2 regions of the Streptomyces sp. NPDC059788 genome follow, and region 2 is predicted to be linked to the other one. Evidence: riboswitches for the same ligand, from Rfam matches in the RefSeq annotation. Region 2 holds a riboswitch; the other holds the start of a gene.
The links. A riboswitch is a leader RNA that binds a small molecule or an ion and turns the genes downstream of it on or off. The one in region 2 is predicted to bind cyclic di-AMP.
Positions count from the first base shown of each region.

Region 1: another riboswitch for cyclic di-AMP. It lies ahead of ACFV57_RS22275 (M23 family metallopeptidase); the one in region 2 lies ahead of ACFV57_RS41835 (transglycosylase family protein).

Region 1 covers NZ_JBHWHY010000025.1:10,709-15,114, forward strand. The annotation lists gene ACFV57_RS22265 (HPr family phosphocarrier protein) at 86-367, shown strand; gene ACFV57_RS22270 (GntR family transcriptional regulator) at 659-1,351, opposite strand; gene ACFV57_RS22275 (M23 family metallopeptidase) at 1,575-2,372, opposite strand; cyclic di-AMP (ydaO/yuaA leader) riboswitch at 2,386-2,540, opposite strand; gene ACFV57_RS22280 (M16 family metallopeptidase) at 2,789-4,156, opposite strand; gene ACFV57_RS22285 (M16 family metallopeptidase) at 4,177-4,406, opposite strand, start outside.
Region 2 covers NZ_JBHWHY010000092.1:6,151-10,556, reverse strand. The annotation lists gene ACFV57_RS41845 (cytochrome P450) at 1-243, shown strand, start outside; gene ACFV57_RS41840 (transglycosylase family protein) at 446-1,444, shown strand; cyclic di-AMP (ydaO/yuaA leader) riboswitch at 1,706-1,876, shown strand; gene ACFV57_RS41835 (transglycosylase family protein) at 1,878-2,585, shown strand; gene eno (phosphopyruvate hydratase) at 3,007-4,287, shown strand.

The DNA of each region.
Region 1 (4,406 bases), on a different contig from region 2:
GCCGAGGCCGTCGCGGCCTGCCGGAGCACTCCCGGCACCATGAGACACTGGTCTAGACAACCGTTACGACTTGAAGGGCAACACCATGGCTGAGCGCCGCGTCAATGTCGGTTGGGCCGAGGGTCTGCACGCCCGCCCCGCCTCGATCTTCGTCCGTGCGGCCACCGCCGCCGGGGTGCCCGTGACGATCGCCAAGGCCGACGGCAACCCGGTCAACGCGGCCTCCATGCTGGCCGTGCTGGGCCTGGGCGCCCAGGGCGGCGAGGAGATCGTGCTGGCCTCCGACGCCGAGGGCGCCGACGCCGCGCTCGACCGCCTCGCGAAGCTGGTCGCCGAGGGCCTTGAGGAGCTCCCGGAGACCGTCTGAACCGCCGCGCGGGTCAGTGTGCTCGCGGCTCCGCCGCGGTGACCGGGATTCCGGCGCCGGGCGGGGCCGCATTTTTGTGCCCGCCGGCAGAATGGGCGGACCTGCCGGAAAGCAGGAACTTCGCCGGCGCGGCCGGACAATTCAGCGCGGCCGGACAATTCACAGCGCTCCGCCGCCGCATTCCCGCGCCGCTCCCCGCATTCTCGGCACGCGCGACGCTTCCCGCCGCTCCCCCGCCGCTTTCCATCGCATTTCACTGAATCCGCCCACCGCTTGTATACGGCGCCCCCGTTAATTCTGGTCGTGCGCCGTGTTTACGGTCTGTTTCGAATCCCTCACCGCCGGGCCGGGGACCACCGGGCGCAGCCGGTACGCCGGGCGCGAGCGCTCGATGTGCGCCGCCATCAGGGCGCGGGCCCGCTCGGCGTCCCCGCGGCTCACCGCGTCCAGCACCGCCCCGTGCTCCTCCCACGACCGCTCGTCGCGGGCCGGCAGTTCGACCGCGTACATCCAGTCGATCTTGCGCCGCAGCTGGGTGAGCAGGGCCGCCAGGCTGGCGCTGCCGGACGCCTGGGCGAGCGTCTCGTGGAACCACCCGTCGAGTTGGCGCAGTTCGGACCGCTGGCCGTGCCGGGCCCGCTCCCGGCCCAGCCGTACGACGCCGCGCAGCACCTTCAGGTGCCCCGCGGTGCGCCGGGTGGCGGCGCGCGCGGCGCCCAGCGGCTCCAGCAGCCCCCGGATGTCCAAAAGGTCGGCCGCCTCGCGCTCGGTGGGCTCGGCCACGCAGGCACCCGCGTGGTGCCGGATGGTGACGAAGCCCTCGGACTGCAGCGTGCGCAGCGCCTCGCGCACGGGGACCCGGGAGACCCCGTAACGGCGGGCCAGCAGCTCCTCGATCAGCCGGCTGCCCGGCGCGAGCGCGCCGGATACGATGTCGTCGCGGATCGCCGTGCACACCACGTGCGCGGAAATGTGGCCTCGCATCGTCCGTGCCTCCGCCGTAATCCCCTGGAAACATCCGGAAATGCCACCGGGCGGCGGCATTCGACGTGACTCTATTCGACGGGCACGGAATTTCCGACGGCCGTGGCGTATTCGTGGATATTTTTGGCCAGGCGTGCGCGGGGCGGCGACGCGGAGCGGCCCCCGGATGCGCAGACGCCCCGGCCGTAAGGGCCGGGGCGTCGTACGGGGGACGGGGTGTGCGTCAGACGTTCACGCCGTGCGAGCGCAGGTACGCGACCGGGTCGATGTCCGAGCCGTACTCGGCGGAGGTACGGGCCTCGAAGTGCAGGTGCGGGCCGGTGGTGTTGCCGGTGCTGCCCGACAGGGCGATCTGCTGGCCCGGGGTGACGGTCTGGCCGACCGAGACGCTGATGGACGACAGGTGGCCGTACTGGGTGTAGGTGCCGTCGTTCATCTTGATCACGACGTTGTTCCCGTACGCGCCGCCCCAGCCGGTCTCGACGACGGTGCCGGAGCCCACGGCGTGGACGGTGGTCCCGGAGGCGGCGTGGAAGTCGACGCCGGTGTGGCTGCCGGAGGACCACAGGCCGCTGGAGGCCTTGTAGCTGGTGGAGACGTAGGAGCCGTCGACGGGCGCGACGTAGGTCAGCAGGCGCTTGCGCTCGGCCTCGCGCGCGGCGCGCTCCTTGGCCTCCCGCTCCTTCTTCGCCTCCGCCTCGGCCTGGCGCCTGGACTCCTCGGCCTGCTGACGCGCCTCGGCCTCGGCCTTGGCCTGCGCGGCGGCGGCCTCGGCGGCCTCCTGCTGCGCGTCGGCCTGCGCCTCGATCTGCTCGGCGAGCTCGTCGCCGAGGACGACGGCGTGGTGGAGGCCGGTGTCGTGGTTGCCCGCGTCGTCCGCGTTGCCGGCCGCCAGGGCCGGGGAGGCGACGGAGGCGATGACGCCGGACGCGGCGAGCGTGGCTATGCCGGCGAGGTTACGGGTCGTCCGCGCGCTGCGGCTCGGACCACGGTGCTTCCCGGTGGCACGGGTGAACGCCATGGGCTGGCTGTGTCCTTTCCTTCCCTCTCGCCTACCGGGTTAGCTGACGGGTTCGGAGCAGGAAGGTCTCCTACGGGCACCTCCGGGAAGGCGCCCGATTCACCCCAAGGGACATGGGTCCCCGGCTCCCCTGGCTCGCGCCGTACGGGGACTCGGCGATGACTGCCCGTGCCGCGGTTGCGGCGGTGATCCTGCGGACAGCCGGATCGACGCTAAACGGGGCCACTTTCGAACGGCAAACAGAACCGGGGTTTTATGACGTACGCCACAGGGGCACCGCGCAACCACCCCCAACAATTGGGACATAAAGAAGATCCAGTGGCGCGCACGCACCACTGGATCCCTTTTGTGACGGCTCGTCACCTCAGCGGGTCACGGTCCGCCGACCCCCGGCGGCCCGCGCCGCCGACGCTCCGTCAGCCCTTGACGACCGTCACCTCGCCGATGCCGAGCGCCTTGACGGGCTCCTCGATCTCGGCGGCGTCGCCCACCAGGACCGTCACCAGCCGGTCGACCGGGAAGGCGTTGACGGCGGCGGCGGTCGCCTCGACCGTGCCGGTCTGCGCCAGCCGCTCGTACAGCCGGGCCTGGTAGTCGTCCGGGAGCTGCTGCTCGACCTGGTCGGCGAGGGTGCCCGCGACGGCCGCGGCGGTCTCGTACTTCAGGGGCGCGACCCCGACCAGGTTCTGCACGGCCACGTCGCGCTCGGCGTCCGTCAGGCCCTCCGCCACGAGGGTGCGCAGCACCTTCCACAGGTCGTCCAGCGCCGGGCCGGTCGAGGCGGTGTCCACCGAGCCGCTGATGGCGAGCATCGCGGCGCCGTCGCCGTCGGCCGAGGAGCGCAGCACCTGACCGAAGGACCGCACCCCGTAGGTGTAGCCCTTCTCCTCGCGCAGCACCCGGTCCAGGCGGGAGGTGAGGGTGCCGCCCAGGCAGTACGTGCCGAGCACCTGGGCGGGCCAGACGCGGTCGTGCCGGTCGGCGCCGATGCGGCCGATCAGCAGCTGGGTCTGTACGGCGCCGGGGCGGTCGACGATCACGACGCGGCCGGTGTCGTCGGCGGTGATCGGGGAGGCCTTCACCGGCTCGGCGGGCGAACCCGTCCAGGCGCCGAGGGTCTCCGCGAGGGCCGCGTCCAGGTCGACGCCGGTGAAGTCGCCGACGACGACGGCGGTGGCCGTGGCGGGGCGCACATGGGCCTCGTAGAAGGCACGGACGGCCGCCGCGTCGATACCGGCGACGGTCTCCTCGCTGCCCTGGCGCGGCCGCGACATCCGGGAGTCGGCCGGGAACAGCTCCTTGGACAGGGCCATCGCGGCGCGCCGGGCCGGGTTGGCCAGCTCGTGCGGGATCTCGTCGAGGCGGTTGCGCACCAGGCGCTCGACCTCGCCGTCCGGGAAGGCCGGGGCGCGCAGGGCGTCGGCGAGCAGGCCGAGCGCCTTGGCCAGCCGGGAGGCCGGGACCTCCAGGGAGACGCGGACGCCGGGGTGGTCGGCGTGCGCGTCCAGGGTGGCGCCGCAGCGCTCCAGCTCGGCGGCGAACTGCTCGGCGTCGTGCTTGTCGGTGCCCTCGGACAGGGCGCGCGCCATGATCGTGGCGACGCCGTCCAGACCGGCCGGCTCGGCCTCCAGCGGCGCGACGATGTCGATCTCGACGGCGACGACCTGCTGGCCGGGACGGTGGCTGCGCAGGACCGTGAGGCCGTTCGGGAGCTGCCCGCGCTCGGGGGCCGGGAAGGCCCACGGCTTGGGCTCGCCGCCGGACGGCTGCGGGTGGAAGGTCATCGGGTTGCTGACGGCGTCGCTCACTGGGCCGCCTCCTCGTCGTTGTCCTCGGCGGCGGTCGGCTCGGTCGGCTCGTACACGAGGACCGCGCGGTTGTCGGGGCGCAGCCGGGCCTTGGCGACCTCCTGCACCTCCTGCGGGGTGATGTCCAGGACGCGCTGCACGGCCGTCAGGGCGAGCTGCGGGTCACCGAACAGGACCGCGAAGCGGCACAGTTCGTCGGCGCGGCCGGCGGCCGTGGCGAGCCGGT
Region 2 (4,406 bases):
GGCCCCGACGTACTGGACCTGTCCCGCCGCGACAACCAGCACCTCGGATACGGCCACGGCATCCACTACTGCCTGGGCGCGCCGCTGGCCCGTCTCGAAGGACAGACCGCGATAGCGACCCTGCTGACCCGCCTCCCGGACCTCCGGCTCGGCGCGGAACCGGACGAGCTGCGCTGGCGCGGCGGGCTGATCATGCGCGGGCTGCGGGCCCTGCCGGTGGAGTTCACGCCCGTACGCGGGTGACCTCAAGGCCGTCCGTACCTCACGTCACATCAGGCCGTGACCTGAGCGTGATCTCCGCTACACCGGCTTGTGACGGGCGGGCGGCACCGCTACCTTCATCCGTTTGAAAGGCCGGGGCGGGCGGCGTGGTGGCGAACAGGCCACGCGACCGACGGTTTCGGCCTCTCGACGACAACTCAACCGCCGCTCGAAAGGCAACGCCATGCGATCCGGGAACGGCCGTCACCGACGCCCCCGACAGGCTCCGGCCATCTTCGTCACGGCGGGAGTCGCCGGCGGCGCCCTCGCCATGCCCCTGCTCGCCGCGAGCAGCGCCGACGCCGCCGACACCGCCACCTGGGACCGTGTCGCGCAGTGCGAGAGCAGCGGCGTGTGGAGCGCCAACGCCGGCAACGGGTTCTACGGCGGGCTGCAGCTGACCCAGGAGATGTGGGACCGCCACGGCGGCCCGTCGTACGCCTCGCGCCCCGACCTGGCCAGCCGCTCGCAGCAGATAGCCGTCGCCGAATCGATCCTGGCCGCGCGCGGCCCCGACGCGTGGCCGAGCTGCGCGGTGAACGCGGGACTCAAGCAGGGCGGCAGCGGGCCGGACGTCGACCCGGGCGGCACGCCGACGCCGACCCCGGCGCCCGGCCGCTCCACGCCGTCCCCGTCCCCCTCGTCCCCGTCCTCCCCTTCTTCTCCGTCGCCCTCCTCCGGGCCGTCGGACCCGTCCGGGACGCCGGAGCCCGGCGGCACGGCCACCCCGAAGCCGAAGCCGTCGCCCACCGACCCGGCGGGCAAGCCGGACCCGTCCCGTACGCCGGACCCGTCCGGTACGGGCGGCACGCAGGAACCGTCGCGGCCCGCCGACCCGGCCACGCCGGGCGACGGCGCCTCCACGACCCCCACCGCGCCCCCGTCCCAGGGCAAGCACCGCGGTGAGCCCGGCGACGCGGGGCGGCCCGGCACGGGCGCCGGTGAGGCGGGCGACGCGGGCCGGTCCGGCGGGGGGCACCCCTCGCGGGGCGGGGACGCGCACCGTACGGACCCGGGCGCGCCGGGCGACTACACCGTGCGGCCCGGTGACAACCTGTCAGCGATCGCCGAGGACCGCGGGGTCTCCGGGGGCTGGCCGGCGCTCTACGAGGCCAACAAAGGCGTCATCGGGGGCGATCCGGACCTTATCCACCCTGGTCAGCGGCTCGACCTCGACCACTGATCGAGGTATTTCGTGGGGATTTGCCCGCTTTGGTGAAAGTGAGACATGGATCTCGTTCGTGGGCGTCCCGTCCGTCCCGTCCGTTGTTTCCAAACCTGCGACGACCTGCGGAAATGTGATGATCCTGTGATGTCTGGGGGCCAACTGGCCTCAGATGTAGGGGTTTGAACCAGCGGGGTGTTCGTGTTTACCGTCTTCATCGCTCGCCAAAGCGGGCCCTTCGACCACACGCCGAATCCTGCCGGTGGCCGAAGGACACACGACGCGAGAGCGCCGAAGGCAGGAGCGGGGGACCCAAGGTAAGCGCCGGCCCCGCCCGCGAAAGCGGGTCCAACCGGCTTGGGGTGAAGCCATGTGTGAAGCACACACGGCCGGGCAACTCACATGGCCCGAACCCGACAGCTCACCTCGCAGGCGTCGGTGAGGAACAACCATGCTGAACTCCAAGGGCAAGCACCGTCGTCCCTCCAAGGCCGTCCGCGTCGCCACGCTGGCGGGCGTCGCCGGTGCCGCTGTGGCCGTCCCGCTGATGGGCGCCACCTCTGCCTCCGCCGCGGGCAACAACTGGGACGCCGTCGCCCAGTGCGAGTCCGGTGGCAACTGGTCGATCAACACCGGTAACGGCTACTACGGTGGCCTGCAGTTCACGAACTCCAGCTGGGCCGCCGCCGGCGGTACCCAGTACGCCCCGCGCGCCGACATGGCCAGCAAGAGCCAGCAGATCGCCGCGGCCGAGCGCCTGCTCGCCATCCAGGGCCCGGGTGCCTGGACCTGCGCCGGCGGCCACCTCGGCCAGGGCAACGCGAACGCCAAGGCCGACGGCGGCTCCTCGCAGGGCGGCAGCTCGCACAAGTCGCACAAGTCCTACAAGTCGGAGCGCTCCTACTCCGCCCCGCAGGGCACCTCGCGCTCCGAGGCCCGCAAGCAGGGCGAGGACCTGGCCCGCAAGACCCCGGCCCCCCAGAAGAAGTCGACCCCGAAGTCGAACCCGGAGGGCAACTACACCGTCAAGTCCGGTGACACCCTCGCCAAGATCGCCGCTTCCCACGGCAAGAACTGGAAGTCGGTCTACGCGAACAACAAGTCCGTCATCGGCGGCAACCCCAACCTGATCTTCCCGGGTCAGAAGCTGGCCGTCTGAGCCCGCTGAAACCCTGACGGACCCCGGGTGACCGCGGCGATCCGTACGTACGGCGGTACGTACGGGCAGCCCGGCTCCCCGGGGCCCGCTCGTCCCGGGAATCCGCTCTTCCCGTGAGACCGCCCCGCCACGGCGCCTGTCCCCCGCACGCGCCGCGGCGGGGCTTCTCCCTTTCCCCCGTGTTCCCCCCGTGTTTCCCCCGCGGACCGCCCGGCCACCGGGCCCCGGCTCCGCCCGCCGCCCCCACTCGCCCACTCGCCCACTCGCCCACTTCCCCGTACAGCGAACAAGCGCCCGCACCTCATGTGAACAGGGCCTTTGCGGGTGTATTCGTCCCATGGGCCGGGCTGGCGGCAAGCGGAACCCCCGGAGGCCGTTAGGCTCGTGCTGCAGAACTCCAGACACCCATGAAGGAGACAACGTGCCGTCCATCGACGTCGTCGTAGCTCGCGAGATTCTCGACTCGCGAGGCAATCCCACGGTCGAGGTCGAGGTCGGCCTCGACGACGGCAGCACCGGCCGTGCCGCCGTCCCGTCCGGCGCCTCGACCGGCGCCTTCGAGGCCGTCGAGCTGCGCGACGGTGACCCGGCCCGCTACCAGGGCAAGGGCGTGGAGAAGGCCGTCCTCGCGGTCATCGAGCAGATCGGCCCGGAGCTCGTCGGCTACGACGCCACCGAGCAGCGCCTGATCGACCAGGCCATGTTCGACCTGGACGCCACCGACAACAAGGGCTCGCTCGGCGCCAACGCCATCCTCGGCGTCTCCCTGGCCGTCGCGCACGCCGCCTCCGAGGCCAGCGACCTGCCGCTGTTCCGCTACCTCGGCGGCCCGAACGCCCACGTGCTGCCGGTCCCGATGATGAACATCCTGAACGGCGGCTCGCACGCCGACTCCAACGTGGACATCCAGGAATTCATGATCGCCCCGATCGGCGCGGAGTCCTTCTCCGAGGCGCTGCGCTGGGGCGCCGAGGTCTACCACACCCTCAAGAAGGTCCTCAAGAGCAAGGGCCTGGCCACCGGCCTGGGCGACGAGGGCGGCTTCGCCCCCAACCTCGGCTCCAACCGCGAGGCCCTGGACCTGATCCTCGAAGCGATCAAGGAAGCCGGTTACACCCCCGGCCAGGACATCGCGCTCGCGCTGGACGTCGCCGCCTCCGAGTTCTACAAGGACGGCGGCTACGAGTTCGAGGGCCAGCAGCGCACCGCCGAGCAGATGACCTCGTACTACGAGGAGCTCGTCGACGCCTACCCGCTGGTCTCCATCGAGGACCCGCTGTTCGAGGACGACTGGGCCGGCTGGAACGTCATCACCGAGCGCCTGGGCGGCAAGGTGCAGCTCGTCGGCGACGACCTGTTCGTCACCAACCCCGAGCGCCTGGCCCGCGGCATCGAGGAGAACTCGGCCAACGCCCTGCTCGTCAAGGTCAACCAGATCGGCTCGCTGACCGAGACCCTGGACGCCGTCGAGCTGGCCCAGCGCAACGGCTTCAAGTGCATGATGTCGCACCGCTCCGGCGAGACCGAGGACGTCACCATCGCCGACCTGGCCGTCGCCACCAACTGCGGCCAGATCAAGACCGGCGCCCCGGCCCGCTCCGAGCGCGTCGCCAAGTACAACCAGCTCCTGCGCATCGAGGAGATCCTCGACGACGCGGCCGTGTACGCGGGCCGCAGCGCCTTCCCGCGCTTCAAGGGCTAGCAGCACCCCGCGGGGCCGCGAACGGCCCCGGCAGTCGTGAATACGTACGTCCCCGGCGGCGGTCCCGTACCGTTGCCGGGGACGTACGTGCTGCGGGGCCGCGCCGGCCCGGGCCCGGT